DNA from 3 places in the Mesorhizobium sp. P170090 genome. Region 1 is predicted to be linked to each of the others. Evidence: predicted binding sites of a transcription regulator. Region 1 holds the regulator's gene; each other region holds the start of a gene.
The links. Region 1 encodes LexA, which represses DNA repair genes until DNA is damaged. Its sites were predicted from a motif close to TGTTCNNNNTGTGTTCNG; they were not measured.
Positions count from the first base shown of each region.

Region 1 (7,858 bases):
GGGAAGCTTGGAAAGCGGGGCGTGATCGCGCGGACTTTCGCGCTTTGCGCGTTCATGTAGCATAGGAGGTCTGGGGCGCAAGGGGCAGACCCGATGGCTGGACGAGGCCGGGGCACGTCGGCAATTATCGGTTGCGTCAACAGGCCGGAGCCTTGTAGCACAAAATCTGTTCGCACCTCCGCGCAACCTCATTTGGCAGCAGCGTCAATGTCTGGGTTTCATTCGGCTGCAGCGTCCGTCACAGTGCCTGGAACATCGCTGCGACGGTGGTAGCCCCCTCTGACGAGCGGACATTTCTTCACGGATGCGGCACTGCCCGACTACAACGCCGCCGTGACAGCGTTGGCTTGGTCACGCATATTGACCTTTCTGCAATCATTATCGTGAACACCGCAACTGTGTGCAGGCCGGTCTCGCCACGAAGGAGGCATGATTGAAAGAAGGACTACCGATGACCGAAAACGCCGACCATACGGAGGGTGATCCGTTCTACCATGGTACCCGGGCGGATTTGAAACCCGGGGATCTGCTGAGCGTCGGCCACCCTTCCAATTTCAGAGGTAAACCACTGTCATGGATCTATTTCACCCAGACACTGGAAGCCGCCATCTGGGGAGCAGAGCTTGCAACGGGTGACGGTCGTCAAAGGATTTACATCGTAAAGCCGACGGAGTTTTTTATGGATGACCCTAACCTGACCGACAAAAAATTTCCCGGTAATCCGACGAAATCCTACCGCTCCCGTGATCCGTTGCTCATCCTGGGTGAACTCGGTGAATGGCAGGGTCATACACCGGAACAATTGAAGGCAATGCACGATGGGCTTGCTCGCCTGAGAGCGGAGGGCCAGGATATGATTGAGGATTGAGCGTCCTTGCCAGGTGATGGTCGATTCCGGCGCGGTGGACGTGATCACGCGGACTTTCGCGCTTTGCGCGTTCATGTAGCATAGGGGTCTGGGGCGCAAGGGGCAGACCCGATGGCTGGACGTGGCCGGGGCACGAAGGAAGGCGAAGGCGCCGAGGCAAGCGTCAGCGAACGCTCGCTGTTTGCCGATAGTCCCTATGCCGAGCCGCTGCCCCTCGCGCTGCCTGAGCCGCATCCCGGCGTCGCGCCTGCGCTGCCCGGTCACGCGTTGCCGGCGCAAGTCACAGCGCCCGGATCTATCGCCCGTCTGCGCAGACGGCTTCGCCGTCCGTCATGGCCCGCGCTCCGCCGCAGCCTTGCCGTGGCCGCCAACACGGAGCTCGACCGGGGCGTCGCCTTCCTGCTGGTGCCGGTTTTCCTGGCGGCCGGCGTCATCATTTATTTCTCGCTGGCCGGCGAGCCGGGCTTTGCGCAGCCAATCGCCATTGTGGTGCTGGCGACATGTTGCGCTGTCGCCACGCGATCGCGGCCGAGGACGCATCTGTTCTGCATGGCCGCGATGCTGTGCGCGCTCGGCGTCGTCGCCGCCAAGGTCGAGACCTGGCGCGCCGGAACGCAGATGCTCGGCTCCGAGATCCAGACACGGCTGACCGGCCGCGTCGTCAGTCTCGAACAGATGGAAAGCGGCCGCATCAGGCTGACGCTCGATGTGGTTTCGACCGCTTACCCCGAGCTGCGCTACGCCCCGGAGCGGGTCAGGCTCTCGGCGCGGACCGTTCCCGCCGATATGACCGCCGGCTCCCTGATCACCGGCTATGCCAGGCTGTTGCCGCCGACCGGTCCGGTGCGGCCGGAGAGCTACGATTTCTCCTTCGACAGCTATTTCACCGGTATCGGCGGCAGCGGCTTCTTTCTCGGCAATCCGAAAACCATTGCTACGCAGGGACCGCCGCCGCTGACCGCGCGGCTCTCCTCGGCAATCGAGAACGCGCGCGAAAACATTGCCGACCATATCAGGGGCAAAATCGGCGGCGCCGAAGGCGAGATTGCCGCGGCGTTGATTGTCGGGGTGCGCGCCGGCATCCCGGACGAGGTCAACGAAGCGATGCGGCGCACCGGCATCTACCACATCATCTCCATCTCCGGCCTGCACATGGCGCTGGTTGCCGGCACCATCATGGCGTTGCTGCGTGGCGCCTTTGCGCTGTTTCCCGTTTTCTCTTCGCGCCGGCCGGTGAAGAAATATGCGGCCGCGGCAGCGCTTGTCTCGATCGCCGCCTATCTCGTTATTTCAGGCGTCGTGGTTGCCGCCGAGCGCAGCTTCATCATGCTGGCGGTCATGCTTGTCGCCGTGCTGTTTGATCGCGCCGCACTCACCATGCGCAATCTGGCGATCTCCGCCATTGCCGTCATCCTGGTGTCGCCGCACGAGGTGGTCGGTCCCAGCTTCCAGATGTCGTTTGCCGCCACCGCCGCCCTTGTCGGCGCCTATGCCGGCTGGGCCGATTACCGCGCCGACAAGGTGAGAACGCCGCCGGCAAAGCGCTCCTTCGTCGGCTTCCTGTCGCGAAAATTCGCGCTGGCCATGGGCGGCCTCGCAATGACCTCGATCATCGCCGGCAGTGCAACCTTGCTGTTCGCCATCTGGCATTTTCAGCGTGTGTCGCCGCTCAGCCTGATCGCCAATCTGGCCGTGATGCCGATTGTTTCGTTGATCGTCATGCCCTTTGCCGTGCTCAGCGCACTGGCGATGCCGTTCGGCGCCGACGGGCCGTTCCTCTATGTGATGGGCAAAGGTCTGATGGCGATGATCGCTATATCGGCCTGGATTTCCGAGCGCTCGCCGGTCGACGCCGTCGGGCTGATCTCCATCCGCTCGGTGCTGTTAGTGGCGGTCGCCCTCGTCATCGCCACCATGGCCACCACCTGGCTCAGGTTGGCGGCCGTGCCTTTCGCGCTGGCCGGCCTGTTGACGGTGCCGCAGGTGCTTACGCCAGACGTGCTCATATCCGAGGATGCGCATCTGGTGGCCATGCCGATCGGTGGCGGCGAACTCGCCCTCAACCGCGAACGCTCCAACGAATTCACCACGGACAATTGGAAACGGGCGCTGCGGGCCGAAACCATTATCCCACCTGAGATTTTCGAGGCAACAGATACGCGGTTCGATCTCGATCCGCTCGATCTGCCGCCCGGCTCGCCCTTCTATTGCACCGGCGATCTCTGTATCGCCCGGCACCCTTCCGGAGCCATTGTAGCGCTTGCGAAAGACCGCAAGACGGCGCGGCCGGCCTGTGCCTTCGCGAGCCTGATCGTCATCGATGACGCCACCGCCTACAATCCGTGCCGCGACCCGCTGGTGCTGGTCGTGACGAAGAAACAGCTGGCCCGCGACGGCAGCGCCGCCGTCTTCTTCGATCCGCAATCGGCAGCTGCAGCGCCAACCATCCGCTTCGCCGTCGACAAGCCGTATCGCCCCTGGCACGAGCAACGCCGCTTCTCCCGCGAAGCGCGCGGCCTGCCGCCTTACAACCAGCGTGAAAAGTACAAACCCAAGCCGGCTCAGTAGCGCCGGATCAATCCGACAAGCTTGCCCTGCACCTTCACCCTGTCCGGTCCAAAAATGCGGGTCTCGTAGGCCGGGTTGGCGGCTTCCAGGGCGATCGAGGCGCCCTTGCGGCGGAAGCGTTTCAGGGTCGCTTCCTCATCGTCGACCAACGCCACCACGATCTCGCCGGGGCTGGCTGTGTCGGCATTGCGGATGATGACCGTGTCGCCATCGAAAATGCCGGCCTCGATCATCGAATCGCCCTTGACCTCGAGCGCGTAGTGTTCACCGCCCATGATCATGTCGGGCGGCACCGAGATCGAATGGGTCTGATGCTGGATGGCGTCGATCGGCACACCGGCAGCAATGCGTCCCATCACCGGGATCGACACCGCCGAAACGGCGTCGTCATTGCCGGCCGACATCGAACGCGACGGCGAGCCCGGCTTGATCTGGCGGCCGATACCGCCTTGGCCCATCGCGCCTTGTCCTTGGCCGCCTTGCCCTTGGCCGGTTTGACCAAGACTGCCCTGAATGACGCTCGGCGAAAACTTCCTCGCCGCATTGAGGCCTGGTGCGATCGAGTCGGGCAGCCGCAGCACTTCCAGCGCGCGCGCCCGGTTCGGCAGCCGGCGAATGAAACCGCGCTCCTCAAGCGCCGTGATCAGGCGGTGGATGCCGGACTTGGAGGCGAGGTCAAGCGCTTCCTTCATCTCATCGAAGGACGGCGGGATTCCGCTCTCCTTCAGGCGTTCATGGATGAACATCAGAAGCTCATGTTGTTTGCGCGTCAGCATCGCGGCCCCCAGGGGTTCTGAAACCAGAATCAGAAAAAACAAACCCAGAACAAACACTATCTGTTCCAGTTGTGTTCCGCAACCTTTTAAAGTTTAATGAATGTGTTGACGTTTTGTTCAGCGTGACGTTCGGCACCGCGAGCGGCGCTCGTAGTCGTTCGCCGGCAACGGGGTGAAACGAAGACAAAGTGCCCTGCGTCGTCGGCTACGATCGCCGCTTCCTTTTCGGACGGGGCTGCGCAGCATCCGCCCCGGGTTCACTCTGGGCATAGACCTGCAGCGTGTAGCCGATGTGAGCGGTCATCAGAGTTTTCGCACGTTCGACGTCGCGATCGAGGGCCGCTTCCATCAGGGCGGTATGGTGTTCGATCGCCACGGCGTCGCGCAGGGCCGCCACGGCCTTCCGGTGGCCATCCGTGCGGCCGGCGGCGGCGCGCAGCGTCGGCGCCAGACCCAGGAAGCGGTGATGGCGATGCAATTGGTCGGAAATCGTCGCATTGAAGCGCAGCAGCCAGCTGGATGTCGCGGCACTGAGCAGCGCCGCATGGAAGGCATCGTGTTTTTCGTACCACGCGTCGACCGCATCATCCGATGGATCGTCGAGAACAGACCCGCACCGTGAGAGACGATAGTGGGCGGCAACGACCGCGTCTTCCCACTCACGGTCGCCCTCCTCGATCGATTCCACCAGCAGGGGCAGTTCGACCACCAGCCGCGCACGCGCCAAATCCTCGAGCTCCGCCCGAGAGACGGGAGCGACCGCAAACCCGCGGTTGCTGATGGCGGTCACAAGCCGTTCCGCCTCCAGCCGCGACAGCGCCTCGCGCAACGGCGTCCAGCCGATGCCGTAGGTGTTGCGCAGCGTGCTCAGCTTCAACGGCGCGGCAGGCGCCAGCCGGGTCGCAAGAATATCGCGCCTGAGCAGGCGATAGGCCGCTTCCGTCTTCGAGGTCTGCTCGTCATCCAGCATCGTGATCCATCAGACATAAACGCTCGGCGGATCATTATATATCAAAGCCTTTCAATGGGTGAATTATATATAATGTTTGACAGTTCAAGGGCGACCACTCAAGATCGCCGGCATGTTTGGGCGGCAGGCTCCGCCGCGCGCGTTTGTCCATGGAGGGGCGCCGGATCATGAGCACGACACCCGATCTCGCTACAATCGAAGCAATGGATGCCGCCGATCCGCTGCGCTCCATGCGCGAACGCTTTGTCTTGCCGCAAGGCGTGATTTATCTCGACGGCAATTCCCTGGGCGCCGCGTCAGCGGTCGTCTTCAGCGAACTGCAGCAGGCCGCCACGCAGGAATGGGCGCACGACCTCATTCGCGCCTGGAACACCGCCGGCTGGTTCAACATGCCGGTGGAACTCGGAGATCAGCTCGGGCGACTGATCGGCGCGGCTGACGGGCAGACGGTGGTCTGCGACACAACCTCGATCAACATCTACAAGCTGCTGCACGCAGCGCTCGGCATGCGGCCGGATCGGTCGGTCATCGTTGCCGAGGGCGACAGTTTCCCGACCGACCTCTACATGGCCGAAGGCCTCGCCTCGACCCGGCCGGGAACGCGGCTGCGGCTGGAGGGCGTCGACGCGGCCGCAATCGAGGAGCTGATCGACGACAGCGTTGCCGTCATCCTGGTCAACCACGTCAACTACAAATCCGGCCAGTTGCGCGACATGGCGGCGCTGACGCGCAAGGCACATGACGCCGGCGCGCTGATCATCTGGGATCTCTGCCACACGGCCGGCGCCTTGCCGGTCGAACTTGACCGTGCCAATGCCGATTTCGCCGTCGGCTGCACCTACAAATACCTCAATGGCGGCCCGGGCTCGCCAGCCTTCATCTACGCGGCCGAGCGCCACCATGACGATGCCCACCAGCCGCTCAGCGGCTGGTGGGGCCATGCGCGGCCCTTTGCCTTCGAGCAGGGCTTTGCCGTCGGCAGCGGCATTCGCCGCTTCCTGTGCGGAACGCAGCCGGTGCTGTCGATGCGGGCGCTCAAGGGCGCGCTCGATATCTGGAACGACGTCGATATGGCGGCGGTGCGCAGAAAAAGCATCGCGCTGACCGACCTGTTTATCCAGCTCGTCGAAGCCAGATGCGGCGCCTACCGGCTTGAACTGGAAAGTCCTCGCGACGGCAGCCAGCGCGGCAGCCAGGTGTCGTTCCTCCATCCGCATGGCTATCAGGTGATGCGCGCGCTGATCGAGCGCGGCGTGATCGGCGATTTCCGGGCGCCGTCGACCATCCGTTTCGGCTTCACGCCGCTCTATGTCGGATATGGCGATGTCTGGCAGGCGGTCGAAGTCCTGGAGGATATTCTGCGCACCGGCGCCTGGCAGGACGCCCGCTTCGCGGTGAAGACCGCGGTTACGTGAGAAACCAGAGCAATTTCAGGAAAAGTGTGAAGCGGTTTTCCGTCCGAAATTGCGTCAATCAAAGAGCTAGAGCATTTCGCCGTTTCCGTTAAACGGTGAAATGCTCTAGAGCCGGGTGCGGACCGTCCAGAGCTCCGGAAACAGCACGACCTCCAGCATCTTCTTCAGATAGGAGGCGCCTGAGGTGCCGCCGGTGCCGCGCTTCAAGCCGATGATGCGCTCGACCGTTGTGACGTGGTTGAAGCGCCAGCGGCGGAAGTAATCCTCGAAGTCGACCAGCTTCTCGGCCAGTTCGTAGAGCATCCAGTAGCGCTGCGGGTCGCGGTAGACGGTTTGCCAGGCAGCCAGCACGTCTTCGTTCTCACCGCGCGTCTCGCGCCAGTCCGTGCGCCCGGCATCGGCGCCGATGTCGAAGCCATTGCGCGCCAAAAGCAGAAGCGCCTCGTCGTAGAGCGACGGCGTGGCCAGGATCGCTTCCAGCCTGTCCGTAAGGTCGCGCCGGTGCTTGTGCGGCCCGAGCATGGCTAGGTTGCGGTTGCCGGCCATGAACTCGATGGCGCGGTACTGCCAGGACTGGAAGCCCGAGGATTGGCCGAGCGCGTCGCGAAACTCGGTGTATTCGCTGGGCGTCATCGTGCGCAGCACGTCCCAGGCATTGTTGAGCTGCTCGAAGATGCGCGCGACACGCGACAGCATCTTGAAGCTCGGTTCGAGGCGGTCGGCGCGGATCGAGAGGATCGCGGCGCCGATCTCGTGGAGGGCCAGTTTCATCCACAATTCGGATGTCTGATGCTGGATGATGAACAGCATCTCGTCATGGGCAGAAGACAGCGGCGCCTGCGTATCGAGCACCTTGTCCAGCTGCAGATAGTCGCTGTAGGACATCCGCTCCTTGAACGACATCTGCGCGCCATCGGACGCCGGATCGTGCGGCTTAATCAATTGATCTTCTCCGCGCGCAACCGGAAGCGCTGGATCTTGCCGGTCTGGGTTTTGGGCAAGGCGTCGATGAACTTCACCGAACGCGGATATTTGTAGGGCGCGATCGTTGCCTTGACGTGGTCCTGCAGGCGTTTGACGGTCAATGCGTCCGGCGAAACACCTTGCACAAGCACGATATGCGCCTCGACGATCTGGCCGCGTTCACCGTCCTCGGCGCCGGTCACCGCGCATTCGGCGACGTCGGGATGCGAGAGCAGCGCCGCTTCGACCTCGGGGCCGGCGATGTTGTAGCCGGCGCTGACGATCATGTCGTCGGAAC
Region 1 covers NZ_JBYNWH010000001.1:4,158,751-4,166,608, forward strand. Annotated here, with positions in the region: gene arr (NAD(+)--rifampin ADP-ribosyltransferase) at 452-868, shown strand; gene AC3EML_RS20155 (ComEC/Rec2 family competence protein) at 980-3,436, shown strand; gene lexA (transcriptional repressor LexA) at 3,430-4,212, opposite strand; gene AC3EML_RS20165 (GntR family transcriptional regulator) at 4,418-5,182, opposite strand; gene kynU (kynureninase) at 5,350-6,597, shown strand; gene kynA (tryptophan 2,3-dioxygenase) at 6,703-7,539, opposite strand; gene AC3EML_RS20180 (AMP-binding protein) at 7,536-7,858, opposite strand, start outside.

Region 2 (7,858 bases), 3.9 Mb from region 1:
GATCTGGCCGACGCCGTGCGCCGGATAGACGATGTACTCGCCGGTCTTGAAACCGTGGCGTGCCGAGGTGGACTTCTTCTGCGGGGTGATCGTTGCCATTACGCCCTGAACTCCTTGTTGTGGCACCGGCGGCCTGCCGGTCCGAACGCATGCGACCGGGGACACCGATCGTTAGCCGCACAACAGATGAACCCATCGGAAAAAGCCGGGACCGGCAAACCGCATACATAGCGACTGCCTGGCCCAGATCGCTCTGGTCCGATTGGGGATTTCACCTTTCAGTGATTTGGGGCGCTTGCGCCATAAATCGACGTTGTGTCACCGGCATGTTTCAACTGGTGTAGCACAAAAAGTCGGAAGAATCAAGGTTTTGCTGCAAACGCGAAGGTCGAGCGACATCGCCGCCTGTCAAGGCAGTTAATGTATGATGCGCGTTACGCAGCGTTATGACGATCCAATAGGCCGCACTTTTTTGCTTTGCGCATCACCCTTTCCGAAATCGATTCCGATTCCAGGGTCATGCGCTCAGTCGCCTTCGCCGGGCTCGGCGGAGAAATATTTCTCGAACTTGCCGGCCTCGCCGTCGAAGCTCTTGGCATCTGCCGGAGGCTCCTTCTTGGCGGTGATGTTGGGCCATTTCTCGGCGTATTCGGTGTTGACCTGCAGCCATTTGTCAAGGCCCGGCTCGGTGTCGGGCTTGATTGCATCGGCCGGGCATTCCGGTTCGCAGACGCCGCAGTCGATGCACTCGTCGGGATGTATGACAAGCATGTTCTCGCCCTCGTAAAAGCAGTCGACCGGACAGACCTCGATGCAGTCCATGTACTTGCATTTGATGCAGTTGTCGGTCACGACATAGGTCATTGGTCGGCTCCGGGACGTCCCGTTCTTGCTAGAGCGACGTGCGTCCAATTGGACGCATAAAGTACGCTCTAACACTTTGAATCTGCGCATCGTGCCTTCCGAAAAATCGATTTCCGATTTTCGGGCCGATGCGGCGGCTTTTTTGGTGAGGTAACGCCTTTGCCTGCCGCTTGCAAGGGCAGCCGTTGCAGGCGGGGCCCGCGTGTCCGGAATGAAATTCCAGACCGCCGGCATGGCGCAGACGGCCAAGGCTTCAGTCTTCGCCGAACAGCCGGTCGGTTTGCCTGCGCTCTTTCTTGGTCGGCCGGCCGCTGCCGGCGTCGCGCAGCGCCGGAATGGCATCGGCAACAGCCTCGCCTTTTGGGACCGGCGGCGGGGACATGTCCTCGTAGAGCGTGCGCGCTTCCTCGGCCGGACCGCGACGCACGCCGGTGCCAAGCACCTTCCAAACGAAGATGCGGCGCTCGTGCGTAATGGTCAAAACGTCGCCAGGCTTGACCAGATCGGAGGCCTGCGCTGCTTTGTCGCTGTTGATGCGGACGCGTCCGGCGACGACCAGCTTGGCCGCCAGCGAGCGCGATTTTATCGCGCGCGAAAAGAACAGCCACTTGTCGATGCGCTGACGACCTTCAGCAACCATCGCAGCGAGTTATCTCTTGTTGGAGCATGATCTTGTCCGAAAACCGGTTCCACTTTTCGGGATCATGCTCAGAGCCTACTTCTTCAGCTGGTCGCGCAAGGCGGCGAGCTTGGCGAAGGGCGAGTCCGGATCGAAGCGCGCCGGGCGTTCTTCGCGTGGCTTGGCCTGGAAAGCCGGCTTGGCGCCTTGCGGTCCGCCTTTGCCTTCCGGCCTGCCGCCTTTCCAGTCAGGCCGGCCCTCGCGCGGACGCTCGCCTTGCGGCTTGCCGTCGCGGCGCTGTTCGCCCTCGGCCTGCGGCTTGGGCTTGAACTTCGAACGGTCGAAGCGTGGCTTGGCGGCACCGTCGCGCTGGTCGCGCCGGCCCTGATAGGCCGGCCGTTCGCCCGGTGCCGGCTGTCCGCCGGCAGCGTCGGCCGGCGCATCGGCGCGGCTAGCCTGGCCGTTACGCGGGCGATTGTCTCTGCGGTTGTCTTGCCGATGGCGCGGGCGCTGCTCGAAACGACCCTGCCGCCACAGCAAGATGGGCTTTGGCGCTTCGGCCTCGGGGACAGGCTCAGCGCTTCCACCCTCCCCCTCGTGGGGAGGGTCGGCGCGCAGCGCCGGGGTGGGGGCAGCGTCGGCGTCGGCGGTTGCGCCTGAAGTGTCTGCTGTGTCTGCACCTGCTTCGTCAACGCTGTCACCCCCACCCGCGTCGCTTCGCGCCGCGACCTCCCCCATCGAGGGGGAGGTAAGGGCGTCGGCGTTTTCGGCGACGGTGGCGTCGGCGCTTTCGGGGACGGTGTCGTCAGCTTCCGCAACAGCCGGAGCTTCTTCCGTGATTTCTATGGGGGCTTCGACTTGGGGAGCTTCGACCTGTTCTTCCGCGACGGGCTCTGCCGTTGCTTCCGCGATGGCTGGAGCTTCGGCGGTGGCTTCAACGGCCGCAGTTGGCTCCGAACCCTCGGGAGGCGCGCCCGGCTGAGCGTCCGCAGCAACAGCCTCCGCTGCGGCTTCGGCGACGGGCTGCTCAGCCGCAGGCTCAGCGGCGGCAACCGCATCCGGCTCCGATCCAACGGCCGGCGCTTCAGCGACGGCTTCGCTTGCAGCGGCTTCCGTCGCCTTGGCCTGTTCAGCTTTTGCAGCCGCGTCCGCAGCCAGCTTGGCGGCAGCCGCTTCCCGCGCCGCGTTGTCCTGTGCTTCCAGCCGCGCCTTGACCTCTGCCGGCGGCTTCGGCTCGGCGCGGTAGCCAAGGCCTTTCAGGATCTCTTCCATGTCGTCGGCGGTTGCGCCGAGGATGGACATCATCGGCGGCGTCACCATGAAGGACTGGCCGTCATAGGCGCCGTCCGGGCGCTGTCCCAGACCGGGCTTCCAGTTGGTCGCAGGCCGGATCAGGTCGGCCAGCCGTTCCAGAATGTCGATGCGCACGGCGCGGCGGCCGAGATTGCGGTAGCCGGCGAGCTTGTAGAAGCTCTTGTCGAAAGCCGGATCGATGACCACCGAGGTGCGGCCGGAGGCCAGCGCGTGCACCACGTCGCCAAAGCCGGGCTTGTCCTTGCCGTCGTTCTTCAGCGCCCACAAAAGCGTGATCAGTCCGGCGGGCGCCGGCTTGATCAGCGCCGGCACGAAGACGTGGTAGGCGCCGAAGCGCACACCGAGCCGGCGCAAGGCGGCGCGACCCTCCTGGTCGAGCGACTTCATTTCCTCGGCGATGTCGCGGCGGTTGATGAGGCCGAAATGCTCGACGAGCTGGAAGGCGATGCCACGGCCGATGCCGGCGATCTGCTCGGCATTCTTCAAGTCGACCAGCGGCTTCAGCAAGGATTCGATCTGGAAATTGACGAAGCGCTCGGCGCGCGCGGCGACCTTGTCGCGGGCGGGACCGGTCAACTGCTCGTCGGCCAAAAGCACCAGGCGCGGCTTCAGCGCGTCCTCGCCGGCAACCAGCGTGCCGATCGGCGCGCCGATCCAGCGCAGCGTGCCGTCGGAGCCGAGCGCAAGGTCGCCATTGGCGCAGGCGCCGAAGCGTTCGGCACGTGCCTCGAACTCGGCGGCCAGCGCTTTTTGCGCTGCCGTACGCACGGCCTTGGCGTCTTCGCCGCCGGCGCTCTGATCGGCGGTGAAGCGGAACCCTTGCAACTCGCCGACATGATGGCCTTCGACAAGGACGGTTCCGGTAGGACTGATTTCGGCTTCAGGCATTGTATTTTCTCTAAGGCGCCGCATGAGGACGGAAGTCCTGCGGTCTACAAACCGTTTCGTCAACCGCTCATGCAGCGCATCCGACAATCTGTCTTCGATTTCGCGCGTCTTTTCCCGCCAGTGTGCCTGATCGGCCAGCCAGCCCGGCCGGTTGGACACGAATGTCCAGGTGCGGATCTGCGCAATGCGGTGCGACAGCGTGTCGATGTCCCCCTCGGTCGTATCGGCGCGGCGCACCTGCTCGGCCATGTAGTTCTCGTCGACATGGCCGTGTTGGGCGAGGTCGGTGTAGATAGAAGCGATCAGGTCGGAGTGCTGGGCCGGCGCGATCTTGCGGTAGTCCGGCAACGCGCAGGCTTCCCACAGCAGCGCGACGCGCTTGGCATTGGTAGCCAGCGCGCGGATGTCCTCGTCGCGGGAGAGATGTTCGAGCGCCTGGGCATCGACCGCCGGCAGCGCCCGCGTCAGGCCTTCGACCGGCGCGTTGGTTTCGATCGAGCGCTTCAGCGCGTCGAGGCTGGCGAAGTCGAAATGCGCGGTGCGCCATTGCAGCACCTTCACCGGATCGAACTCGTGCCCCTCGATGCGCTTGACCAACTCCTCGTCCAGCGGATCGACCTGGCCGGTGACGCCGAAGGTGCCGTCGCGCAGATGGCGGCCGGCGCGGCCGGCGATCTGGCCGAGCTCGGCCGCCGTGAGATTGCGGTACTGATAGCCGTCGAATTTGCGGTTCTGGGCGAAGGCGACATGATCGAGATCAAGGTTGAGCCCCATGCCGATGGCGTCGGTGGCGACGAGATAGTCGACGTCGCCTGCCTGGAACATTGCCACCTGGGCATTGCGGGTGCGGGGCGACAGCGCGCCGAGCACGACCGCCGCTCCTCCTTGCTGGCGGCGGATCAGCTCAGCGATGGCATAGACCTCGTCGGCGGAGAAGGCGACGATGGCCGTACGCCGCGGCAGGCGGGTCAATTTCTTCGAACCGGCATAGGCCAGGTGCGACAGGCGAGGGCGCGTCACCACCGAGACGCCTCTCAGCAGCTTTTGCAGGATGCCATGCATGGTGGCCGCGCCGAGCAGCAGCGTTTCCTGGCGGCCGCGTAGGTGCAGGATACGGTCGGTGAAGATGTGGCCGCGCTCGAGGTCGCCGGCGAGCTGCACCTCGTCGATGGCGACGAAGGCAACGTCGGTCTCGCGCGGCATGGCTTCGACGGTGCAGACCGAATATTTCGCGCCGGGCGGCTGGATTTTTTCCTCGCCGGTGATGAGCGCCACCTTGTGGGCGCCGACCTTTTCGCAGACGCGGGCATAGACCTCGCGCGCCAGAAGGCGGAGCGGCAGGCCGATAATGCCGCTCTCATGCGCCACCATGCGCTCGATGGCGAGATGGGTCTTGCCGGTGTTGGTCGGACCCAGCACGGCAGTCACGTCGCGGCCCGACAGGATCAGCGGCTCGGTGTGTTTCGGCTGGATGTTCATCGGCCTGGAGATGAGGCTTTCTGCATCGTGTTGTCGGGAGCGCGCCTCGCGTGGCGCGTATGACAGGCGACACATAGGGATTTCAGGCGCGAAGCGAAAGCGGAATGTTCCGGCCGGCAATCCCACGGTTCGTCTTTGAGGTCTCAATTAACAGTTGGAACGAGTCTGGAACGAATCGGCGACGAATCAGTGACTCCGGTAGATTCAGCTTTTGTTCACGGCTACATGTGGATTTTGCGAGCCTGAGTCTCACCATATGCTGAATCGCGGAAACTGGCCCGATTCCTGCAAGGCGACCATTGGCGTTAACCTTTGCCGGCGGAGCATCGTCGTGATCCGATACGCCTCGGCCAACATTATGAAATTGTTGAATTTTCTTAATCGGCCTTAACCATTTGCCGGTGATTTTCGGCCTTGGTCGTTAACGTTGCGCTCAAAGCCGGAACGAATCGGCTATGAATCAGCGATGGCGGGATTTTCCTGGTTTGTTCACCCCAACATGTTGTGTTATCCACAGCTTGTCCACCGAGAATTCACAGCTTGCGAACCGGGTTTTGCACAGGGCGCCTGGAAATCGTTAATCTTTGCGTGCCGGAACGGGTCAATGTCTAGCGCGCAGCCCGGGAACATCGCCGGCCGGCGATGAAAAAACGGGCCATAAGCCGGCCCGTCCTACCGGGCGAAATGCTGTCGTTCAGGCGAAATACTGGCCGCCATTGGCTGTGATGGTCGAACCGGTGATGAAGCCGGCGTCTTCGGAAGCGAGGAAGACGACGCAACGCGCGATCTCTTCCGGTTCGCCGAGGCGGCCGACCGGAATCTGCGGGATGATGCGTTCATTCAGCACCTTCTCGTCGATCGCCTTGACCATCTCGGTGGCGATGTAGCCGGGGCAGATGACATTGACTGTGATGCCCGCGCGCGCGCCCTCCTGCGCCAGCGCCTTCGAGAAGCCGATGTCGCCGGCCTTTGCGGCGGAATAGTTGACCTGGCCGGCCTGGCCTTTCTGGCCGTTGATGGAGGAAATGGTGATGACGCGGCCGAATTTGCGGTCGCGCATGCCGCCCCACAGCGGATGCGTCATGTTGAAGACCCCAGACAGATTGGTGTCGATGACTTCCTTCCACTGCTCGCGCGTCAGTTTGTGGAACATGGCGTCGCGGGTAATGCCGGCATTGTTGACCAGCACCGAGACCGGGCCGAGATCGGCCTCGACCTGTTTGATTCCGGCGGCACAGGCGTCGTAGTCGGCGACCGACCATTTGTAGGCCTTGATGCCGGTTTGTGCGCTGAACTTCCCCGCTGCCTCGTCATTGCCGGCATAGTTGGCTGCAACGGTGTAACCGGCATTCTTCAGGCCGATCGATATGGCGGCGCCGATGCCGCGCGATCCACCGGTGACGAGCGCTACTTTGGTCATTGAAAGTTCTTCCTCCCTTTGGTCGGAAGAAGGGAATAGGGAGTAGGGAGTAGCGAGTAGGGATCGATATCCCGCCGCGCTGCTCCTTCTTCCCCATTCACTACTCCCTATTCACTACTCACTTCTCGTTCACAGCGCTTCCACGCACAGAGCGACGCCCATGCCGCCGCCGATGCACAGCGTGGCAAGGCCCTTCTTGGCGCCGCGGCGGCGCATCTCGAAAACCAGCGTGTTGAAGACGCGGGCGCCCGACGCGCCGATCGGATGGCCGATGGCGATGGCGCCGCCATTGACGTTGACGATCGACGTATCCCAGCCCATGCCCTTGTTGACGGCGCAGGCCTGCGCGGCGAAGGCTTCATTGGCCTCGACAAGGTCGAGGTCCTTGACCGACCAGCCGGCCTTCTCGAGCGCCCGCTTCGAGGCGGGAATAGGTCCGGTGCCCATGATCGCCGGATCGACGCCGGCCGTCGCCCATGAGGCGATGCGCACCAGCGGGGTGATGCCGCGCCTTGTGGCTTCAGCCTCGCTCATCAGCAGCGCGCCGGCGGCGCCGTCATTGATGCCCGACGCGTTGGCGGCGGTCACGGTGCCGTCCTTGTCGAAAGCCGGCTTCAGCTTGGACATGGCGTCGATGGTGGCGCCGTGGCGGATGTACTCGTCCTGGTCGACGACAGTGTCGCCCTTCCTGCCCTTGATCGTGAAGGCGACGATCTCGTCCTTGAACTTGCCGGCCTTCTGCGCGGCCTCGGCCTTGTTTTGCGAGGCCAGCGCAAACTGGTCCTGGTCGTCGCGGGTGATCTGGAACTGGCGGGCGACGTTCTCGGCGGTGTTGCCCATGTGGTAGCCGTTGAAGGCGTCCCACAACCCGTCCTTGATCATGGTGTCGATCATCTTGTAGTCGCCCATCTTGACGCCGGCGCGCAGGTGCTCGGCGTGCGGCGACAGCGACATCGATTCCTGGCCGCCGGCGATGATCACCGTGGCGTCGCCGGCGGCGATCTGCTGCATGCCGAGCGCGATGGCGCGCAGGCCCGAGCCGCAAACCTGGTTGAGGCCCCAGGCGGTCGTCTCCTTGGGCAGGCCGGCATTGATCGACGCCTGGCGGGCGGGGTTCTGGCCCTGCGCGGCGGTCAGCACCTGGCCGAGAATGACCTCGTCGACTTCGCCCGGCTCGACGCCGGCGCGCGCCAAAAGCTCCCTGATGACGACGGCGCCAAGTTCATGCGCCGGGGTGGCGGCGAAGGCGCCGTTGAAAGAGCCGACAGCCGTGC
Region 2 covers NZ_JBYNWH010000001.1:297,925-305,782, reverse strand. Annotated here, with positions in the region: gene AC3EML_RS01545 (CarD family transcriptional regulator) at 1-99, opposite strand, end outside; gene fdxA (ferredoxin FdxA) at 526-864, opposite strand; gene AC3EML_RS01535 (RNA-binding S4 domain-containing protein) at 1,118-1,504, opposite strand; gene AC3EML_RS01530 (helicase-related protein) at 1,580-5,164, opposite strand; gene phbB (acetoacetyl-CoA reductase) at 5,859-6,584, opposite strand; gene AC3EML_RS01520 (acetyl-CoA C-acetyltransferase) at 6,714-7,858, opposite strand, start outside.
Region 2: AC3EML_RS01530 (helicase-related protein) is a predicted target of LexA. The motif match lies at 5,320-5,337, and genes of this name have one in related genera.

Region 3 (7,858 bases), 1.5 Mb from region 1:
GTGCAGCCTTGCCACCGGCCCATGCGCTTCGATCGCGGTGCGGTGCCGCACGGTGGCGTAGCCCATATGGACCTCGAACCCGTAGCGCTCGTGATGGCTGCCGCAGCCGCACATCATGCGGTCGCGCATCACCTTGGCGACGATCGAGGCGGCGGCGATCGATTGCGAGCGCTGGTCGCCCTTGATCAGCGCGCGGCCTTCGCAGAGGAGGCCCGGCGGCACATCGCGGCCATCGGCCAGCGCCAGCTTCGCCTGGATCGGCAGGCCGGCAAGGGCGCGGCGCATGGCTTCCAGGCTGGCCTTGAGGATGTTGCTGCCGTCAATGCCTTCGGCGCTGACCGAGGCCATCGACACGCCGAGCGCTGACCCCAGGATTTTCAGGAACAGCGCCTCGCGTTGCAAATGGTTGAGCCGTTTGGAATCGTCTAGCCCGTCGGGAATGTTGGCGGGATCGAGGATCACCGCCGCCGCCACCACCGGCCCGGCCAGCGGACCGCGGCCGGCCTCGTCCATGCCTGCCACCGGCCACAGGCCTTCCGCCATCGCCTTCGTCTCGAAGGAGAAGTCGGGCTTTTCGACGATTTCGAAAAGAAGCGGAGAATCGGAACGTGCGCGAGCCATGTTGCGGCGAGGTTCGCATCGGCTCCGATTCTCCGCAAGTCCCTCCAGGGTCGAGTGGGGCAAGACCGGGAGGGCACCGTCTGCAGGCCGGGGGACAGGCCGGACGGGATTCTTGGGTCGCCTGACAGCCACGAGGGCAGGGCAGGCGCTACTCTCAGAGCAGCATCAGCTGCTCGGTCGCCTTGGCGGCGGCGACAAACTGGTCGGTTCGGAGCGTGCGCCGCTCGGCGTTGAGGCCGAGCCGCTTGGCCGTGATCTCGAAGCGCCGGCCGATCTGCCAGGCATAGGGGCCGGCGCCTTTCATCCGCTTGCCCCATTCCGAATCATAGTCCTTGCCGTCGCGCATCGAACGGATCAGCGACATCACGTGCCGGTAGCGGTCGGGATAGTGGCGCAGCAGCCAGTCCTTGAAGATCGGCGCCACCTCGAGCGGCAGGCGCAGGATCACATAGCCGGCCTCGCGGGCGCCTGCGGCGCGTGCCGAATTGAGGATGCGCTCCATCTCCTGGTCGGTCAGGCCGGGAATGATCGGCGCCACCATGACAGAAGCCGGGATGCCGGCATCGGAAAGCTGCCGGATCGCCTCAAGCCGCTTGGTCGGCGTCGACGCGCGTGGCTCCATGGTGCGCGCCAGCATGCGGTCCATCGTTGTCACCGACAGCGCCACCTTGGCCAAGCCCCGTTCGGCCATGCGCGACAAGATGTCGATGTCGCGCGTCACCAGATGGGATTTGGTGACGATGCCGACCGGATGGCCGCGCGCCTCCAGCACTTCGAGGATCTCGCGCATGATCCGGTATTGTTTCTCGATCGGCTGGTAGGGATCGGTGTTGGTGCCGATCGCGATGGTGCGCGGCTGATAGCCATCCTTCGACAGTTCCTTGTCGAGCAGCCGCGCCGCATCCGGCTTGGCAAACAGCTTCGCTTCGAAATCCAGCCCCGGCGACAGGCCCATGAAGGAATGCGTCGGCCGGGCGAAACAATAGACGCAGCCATGCTCGCAGCCGCGATAGGGGTTGATCGAGCGGTCGAAGGAAATGTCGGGCGATTCGTTGCGGGTGATGATGGTGCGCGGCTTCTCGACCTGCACTTCGGTCTTGAACGGCGGCAATTCCTCCAGCGAATTCCAGCCGTCGTCGAACACATGCCGGCTGACCGGCTCGAACCGGCCGGACGGGTTGATGCCCGCGGAACGGCCGCGGTTGCGATCCGGACGGACGCGCATGCCGCTCTGTTCGATCATCGCATTGGCCATCTCGGCTCGCCCTGCTCCGAAAGCAGCAATGTCCGCACGCACGATATGTTCCATTTTGGCCCTTTCCCAAGGACTGTCGGCTGGCTGTCGAATCGCTCTGTTCATGAAAATAATCCTATTTCGCTGATGAGAACAAAGCAAGAACTTTTTCGTTGGGCCATGCAAAACTGGCGCTGCGCCGGGCTTTCCGCTATTCGGCTAAAAATGCTCAGCGTTCTCATCGAAACCCGGGATGACGAAGAAGGCCTTGCCCGCACGCTCGCCTCGTTGATCGGCGGCGCGGTCGAGGGCGTGGTGCGCGATGTCATCGTCTGCGACACCGGCTCGACCGACCAGACGCATCGGGTTGCCGATCATGCCGGCTGCCACTTCGTGGCCGGCGGCATTGCCGCGGGAATCAGGCAGGCGAAGGGTGACTGGCTGCTGTTTCTGGAACCCGGCGCAAGGCTGGCGGAGGGCTGGATCGACGACGTTGTCGCTCACACGGCGCGGCAAACCATGCCGGCGCGCTTTTCCCGTGCGCGCGGCAGCCGCACGCCGTTCCTGTCACGGGTGTTTTCGGGCAACCGGGCGCTGGCCGAAGGGCTGGTCATCAGCAAGCGCCAGGCCGCTGCCCTGTCGAAGAACGCGCACAGCGCCGAAGCCCTTGCGCGCGGTCTCGCCACCAGGCGGCTCGACGCCGAAATCTGGCTGGCGCCGAAGAAGTGATGTTTCTCCCTTTTCCCGTTCCCAGGGAGAAGGGTGCCCGAAGGGCGGATGAGGGGCAGCGTCGGCGTCTCATCCGCATTGGCACGGTCGCAGCACCATCCCTCTTTTTCGCCGCAAAAAGCTATTGTGCATTGCACAAAAGCTGACGCGGGATTAGCATTCCGTTGATGCGGGATATCGGGGTTTGGGTAGTGCCGGAGCGGTAAGCAAGCGCCGCGTCGTCGTTGCTGCCGTTCATATCTGAGGACCCCGATGAACCTTTCGTCCCCTGACAAATCCGGCGCCCCCAGTCTGGAAGCCATTGCCCGCAACGGCAGCCTGCTCCGCCGCATTGCGGTGCGTATCCCGACCTATCTGTCCGACCTGCGCGAAAATCCCGCATGGCTGCCGATGTTCGTGCTTGCCCGCACCATGCCGGCGCGCAAGCTGCACTGGCTTGGCGCCAAAGCCGCGCGCCCCGCGCAGAGTGCCGGAGCGACGATGTTCAGGGGCGTCGACCTCAAGTCGATCGTCGCGGCGCTGCGCACCGATGGCCTGTTCTCCGGACTGGTCCTTCCGCAGGCAATCCACGAAGAGATCGCCAGCTTTGCTCAGAGCACGCCGTGCTTCGGCAATTTCGACCGCCGGCTCGAATTCATGCCCGGAGAACACGCAGAAGCCGAGAAGCGGTTCGGCCGCTCTTTGCTCAGCGGCCACTATTTCGAGCGCATCCTCGGCTGCAAGGCGGCACTCGCCATCCAGAACGACCCGCTGCTGCTCGACATCGCCCAGCACTATCTGGGCGGGCAGGCAAAGCTGATCACCACGCGTGTCTGGTGGAGCTTTCCGACCGGCGAGGCTTCCGACGCCGACAAGAACCTTGCCTCGCTCGGCAAATATCATTTCGATCTCGACGACTGGCGGATGCTGAAATTCTTCTTCTATCTGAAACCCTGCGATGCCGGCACCGGTCCGCATGTCTATGTCAAAGGCAGCCACAACAGGCGCAGTCTCAAGCACCAGCTGACGCTGCTGGTCGGCCATCCGGCGCAAGACGTGCTCAAGGTCTATGGCGACGACAGCCCGGTCACGCTGACCGGCGAGGCCGGCCTCGGCTTCGTCGAGGACCCGTTCGGCTTCCACATGGGCACCGTGCCGTCCACCACGCCACGGCTGATGATGGAGGTCGGCTTCGGCGTCTCGCCGCCCTCGCGCCGCCGCTTCCACGGCGAGCCGGTCATCCGCTGACGCCGGAGCGGATCTCGACCGGCATCCAGCGCGCTTGCCGCCGGGCAATGCGACCCTCTTTGTTCTCGGCATCATAGTCCATTGGGACCGGCTCGCGGTTGAACCGCGGCCGGTGATCCAGCGCATTGACGATGACGATCGCTCTCGGTTCGCCGTCGGTGGTCACAGCAGCGACATAGACGCCGCAGTCCCGGCAGATGAGATAATCGGCGGTGCGCAATCCGAACCGGTATCGGTGCAGCCGCGCCTCGTCCTCGACCGAGACGATCAATCGGCCCTGCGGATCGGCAGCGGCGCGCGAACCATGCCGGACGCAGAACGCGCACTGGCAGGCGCGGATCTCCACCTCGGCCGGCTCGATTCCCGTTTCGAAGGTCAGGTGGATGTTGCCGCAATGGCAGCCGCCGCGGTGCGCGCTCATTGGATCTCTTCCGTCTTGACTTGGCGACAGACTATCCGCCCGACGACCCGGAGGAAATGACCTCTCGAAGGCGCAGCCGCCATTCTGCCTGACAAAGGCAGCACTTGGCCGGCACTTTGCCTTGGTTTACGAGGCGGCCTTGCCGCGCCGCAAATGCTCGTCCAGGCGCGGCATGATCTCGACGAAGTTGCAGGGCATGTGGCGGTAGTCGAGCTGCGGTTTCAGGATGCCGTCCCAGGCGTCCTTGCAGGCGCCGGGCGAGCCCGGCAGCACGAAGACGAAGGTGGCGTTGACGACGCCGCCCGTCGCTCGGCTCTGCACTGTCGAGGTGCCGATCTTGTCGTAGGAAATGCGGTGGAACACTTCGGAAAAGCCATCCATGCGCTTCTCGAAGATCGGCTCCAGCGCCTCCGGCGTCACGTCGCGGCCGGTAAAACCGGTGCCGCCGGTGGTGATGACGACATCGATGTCTTCGTCGCGCGACCAGCCCAGCACCTTGTCGCGGATTTTCTCCCGGTCGTCGGTGACGATGTCGCGCGCGGCCAGGACATGGCCGGCCTCGGCGATGCGATCAGCCAGCGTCTGGCCGGATTTGTCGTCGGCAAGGCTGCGCGTATCGGACACCGTCAGCACCGCGATGCGCACCGGGATGAACAGGCGGCTTTCGTCAATTTTGGTCATCGGCCCCCTCTGAAGCGATGCTTCGTGTCGCGGCGACAAACCACTCCGGTTCGCGGCTGCGGATCTCGGCGGCGGCGCGCTTGGCGACATTGCCGGTCTCGAACAGCCCGAAGCATGTCGCGCCGGAGCCCGACATGCGCGAGAATCCAGATCCGGCCCTGTTCAGCAGGGAAAGCGCTCTGCCGATGGGCGGCTGTATTGCTTGCGCCGGTTCCTCAAGATCGTTGCGGGTGATCTCCAGCCAATTGCGGACGCCGTGGAAATCGAAACCGCGCGGCAGCGGCGGCAGTCCTTCATTGTCGCGTTTTTCAAGTGCATTGAACACATCGGGCGTCGAGACGGCGACGCCGGGATTGACCAGCACCAAAGCGAGCGCCGGAAAATCCGGCACCAGCGACAGCTCGTCGCCGACGCCACGCGCAACCAGCGGTTTTGCCGCAAGACACATCGGCACGTCGGCGCCGAGCGTGAGACCGATCCGGCTCAGTTCGGCCTCACCGATGTCGAGCCCCCAGGTCCGGACAAGACCCTGCAATACCGCCGCCGCGTCGCTCGAGCCGCCGCCGACCCCGGATGCGACCGGCAGGTTCTTTTCCAGCCGGATGGCAACCGGCGCCGTGCTCTGCTGGCCGGCCTGCCTGCGCAGCGCCTCGCGCGCCTTCACCACCAGATTGCTGTCGTCGATCGGCACGGAAGTCGCGTAACGGCCCGATACGGAGAACCGGTCGGCGTCGGCAGGCTCGATCTCGACCCTATCGCCGAAGCGGGTGAAAACGACCAGGCTCTCAAGCAGATGATACCCGTCGGCGCGCCTGCCGGTGACGTGCAGCGCCAGATTTATCTTGGCGGGCGCAAGCCACGTCCGGGCTGCGGCATCCAAACTGTCGGCTGCTGACGGGATGATGCTCAGTCCTTGGCCAAGCGGTATTCGCCGGTCTTGGGATCCTGGACCAGCGTGCCGTTGGTGCCGTTGGCTGCCTGCTTTTCGGTGCGCCGCACCTTGGCGGTCACACGTTCGGCCTCGCGGACGAAAGTGCGGTAGCCGAAATAAGCGGCGGCGCCGACAACTGCGAAGAAAATGATCTGTGGCATTTCAAAGCTCCTCCCTCGCAAGGCGGCAAGGCAGACTGTCAAGCGCTTATGCTAGACGCTTTCCCCGCTTTTTCAAAGCCCGAAGCGCGCCCACAATGCGCGCTCTTCCGCCGCATCGATCACGCCGCTTGCGGCGGCGGCGGCAATATCGGGCGCTGAAAAGTTCGAGCCGAACAGGCCGATGCGGCCAAACAGGCCACGCGGCGCGGTGACCAGCCTGAGCTGGGTTTTCGCGCCGAAGCGGGTTTTCAGTACCGTGCGCATGTCGCTCAACGCATCGACGAGGCCAAGCTCCAGCCCTTTCTTGCCGGTCCAGAACAGGCCGGTGAACAGGTCCGGATCGTCCTTCAGCTTGGTGCCACGGCGTTCCCTGACCAGGTCGATGAAGGTCTCGTGCACTTCCAGCTGCAGCGCCTTCAGGCGCTCGACGTCTTCCCTCTTCTCCGGCTTGAACGGGTCGAGCACCGCCTTGTTCTGGCCGGCGGTGTGGACACGGCGCTCGACACCGATCTTCTTCATCAACTCGGGAAAGCCGAACGAGGCCGAGACGACACCAATCGAACCGACGATGGAGGACGGATCGGCAAAGATCTCGTCGCCGGCGACCGCGATCATGTAGCCGCCCGAGGCCGCCACATCCTCGACGAAGACCAGCACCTTCTTGTTCTTCTCGACCGCGAGGTCGCGGATGCGCTTGAAGATCAGCCGCGACTGCACCGGCGAGCCGCCAGGCGAATTGATCGAAATGGCGACGGCGGGCGCATCGAACAGGAACGCCTTTTCGATGAGGGCGGCGGTGGACGCCAAGGAGAGGCTCGGCCGGAACGGGCCGCCGCCGGCCATGATGGTGCCATGCAGCCTGATGACGGGAATGGTGACGACGCTGGATCGCCAGGATTTCGGCAGCAGGCGGTTGAAAAGGCGTTTCACGAGGTGGCTGTCTCCAAATGGCTTCAACGCATGTAGGGATTTGCCGGTCAACGGCAATGCTGCAATCCATCTCAGCCAACTGTGTGCCGGTTTTGCGGCAACGACACTGACGGGCCCAAATCAATCGCCAAACAGCGATGCCAGTCCGTTGTTGATCATCTCGGTTCGTTCCGACGGGCCGTCGCCCGTTTGCCCATGCAGCATCAAAGGCGGGCGGATCGACAGCTTGCCGCGCGCGCCGAGCGCTGCCCTGACGACAATGCGGATTGCGGCTGCTTCCGGGCGCGGATGCACGGCCAGCATCTCGGCGTCGCCGAAGCGGCCCGACAGCGCATGGAGGAGGTCGCCAAGCTGTTCCGGCCGCGCAATGACGGCCAGGCCCCCGCGCGGCTTGGCGACGGCAGCCGCACTCCGGATCCAGCTTTCGAACAGCCCGTCGTCCATGACATGCGCCTGCCGCCGCAGCGGATCTGGCGTGGCGCGGTCTTGCGCCGCGTTGAAGGGCGGGTTCATGATGACGAAATCGAAGGAATTGTCGGCGAGGCCGGCTTGCGTCCGCGCCCGGCCTGACAGCGTGACGTCGGCGGTCAGCACCGAGGCGCGATTGCCGAGATGCGCATTGCCGGGATGGGCGAGCGTGGTTGTGGCGAAGCCTGCCATCTCGGCCGACCGTTCGACGAGCACGACCTGCGCCTCTGGGCAGCGCGACAGCACGGCGAGACCCGCCGCACCGGCGCCGGCGCCGAAATCGGCGAGGCGTCCAGAAAAGCCGGATGAAACTGCTGCCGCCAGCATCATGGCATCCATCCCGGCGCGATGCCCTGTCCTGGGCTGGACAAGCCAGAAGCGGCCGCGATGGAAGGCATCGACCGTGTGGGCCGGCGTATCGCTGGTAAGCGCGCTCGCTTCAGCCATTATGTCAG
Region 3 covers NZ_JBYNWH010000001.1:2,686,042-2,693,899, forward strand. Annotated here, with positions in the region: gene rnhB (ribonuclease HII) at 1-621, opposite strand, end outside; gene AC3EML_RS12645 (PA0069 family radical SAM protein) at 776-1,930, opposite strand; gene AC3EML_RS12650 (glycosyltransferase) at 2,081-2,584, shown strand; gene AC3EML_RS12655 (hypothetical protein) at 2,837-3,811, shown strand; gene AC3EML_RS12660 (GFA family protein) at 3,801-4,232, opposite strand; gene moaB (molybdenum cofactor biosynthesis protein B) at 4,359-4,913, opposite strand; gene AC3EML_RS12670 (4-(cytidine 5'-diphospho)-2-C-methyl-D-erythritol kinase) at 4,900-5,793, opposite strand; gene AC3EML_RS12675 (membrane protein) at 5,820-6,005, opposite strand; gene AC3EML_RS12680 (S49 family peptidase) at 6,078-6,935, opposite strand; gene AC3EML_RS12685 (tRNA1(Val) (adenine(37)-N6)-methyltransferase) at 7,056-7,850, opposite strand; gene AC3EML_RS12690 (putative signal transducing protein) at 7,850-7,858, opposite strand, start outside.
Region 3: AC3EML_RS12645 (PA0069 family radical SAM protein) is a predicted target of LexA. The motif match lies at 2,005-2,022, and genes of this name have one in related genera.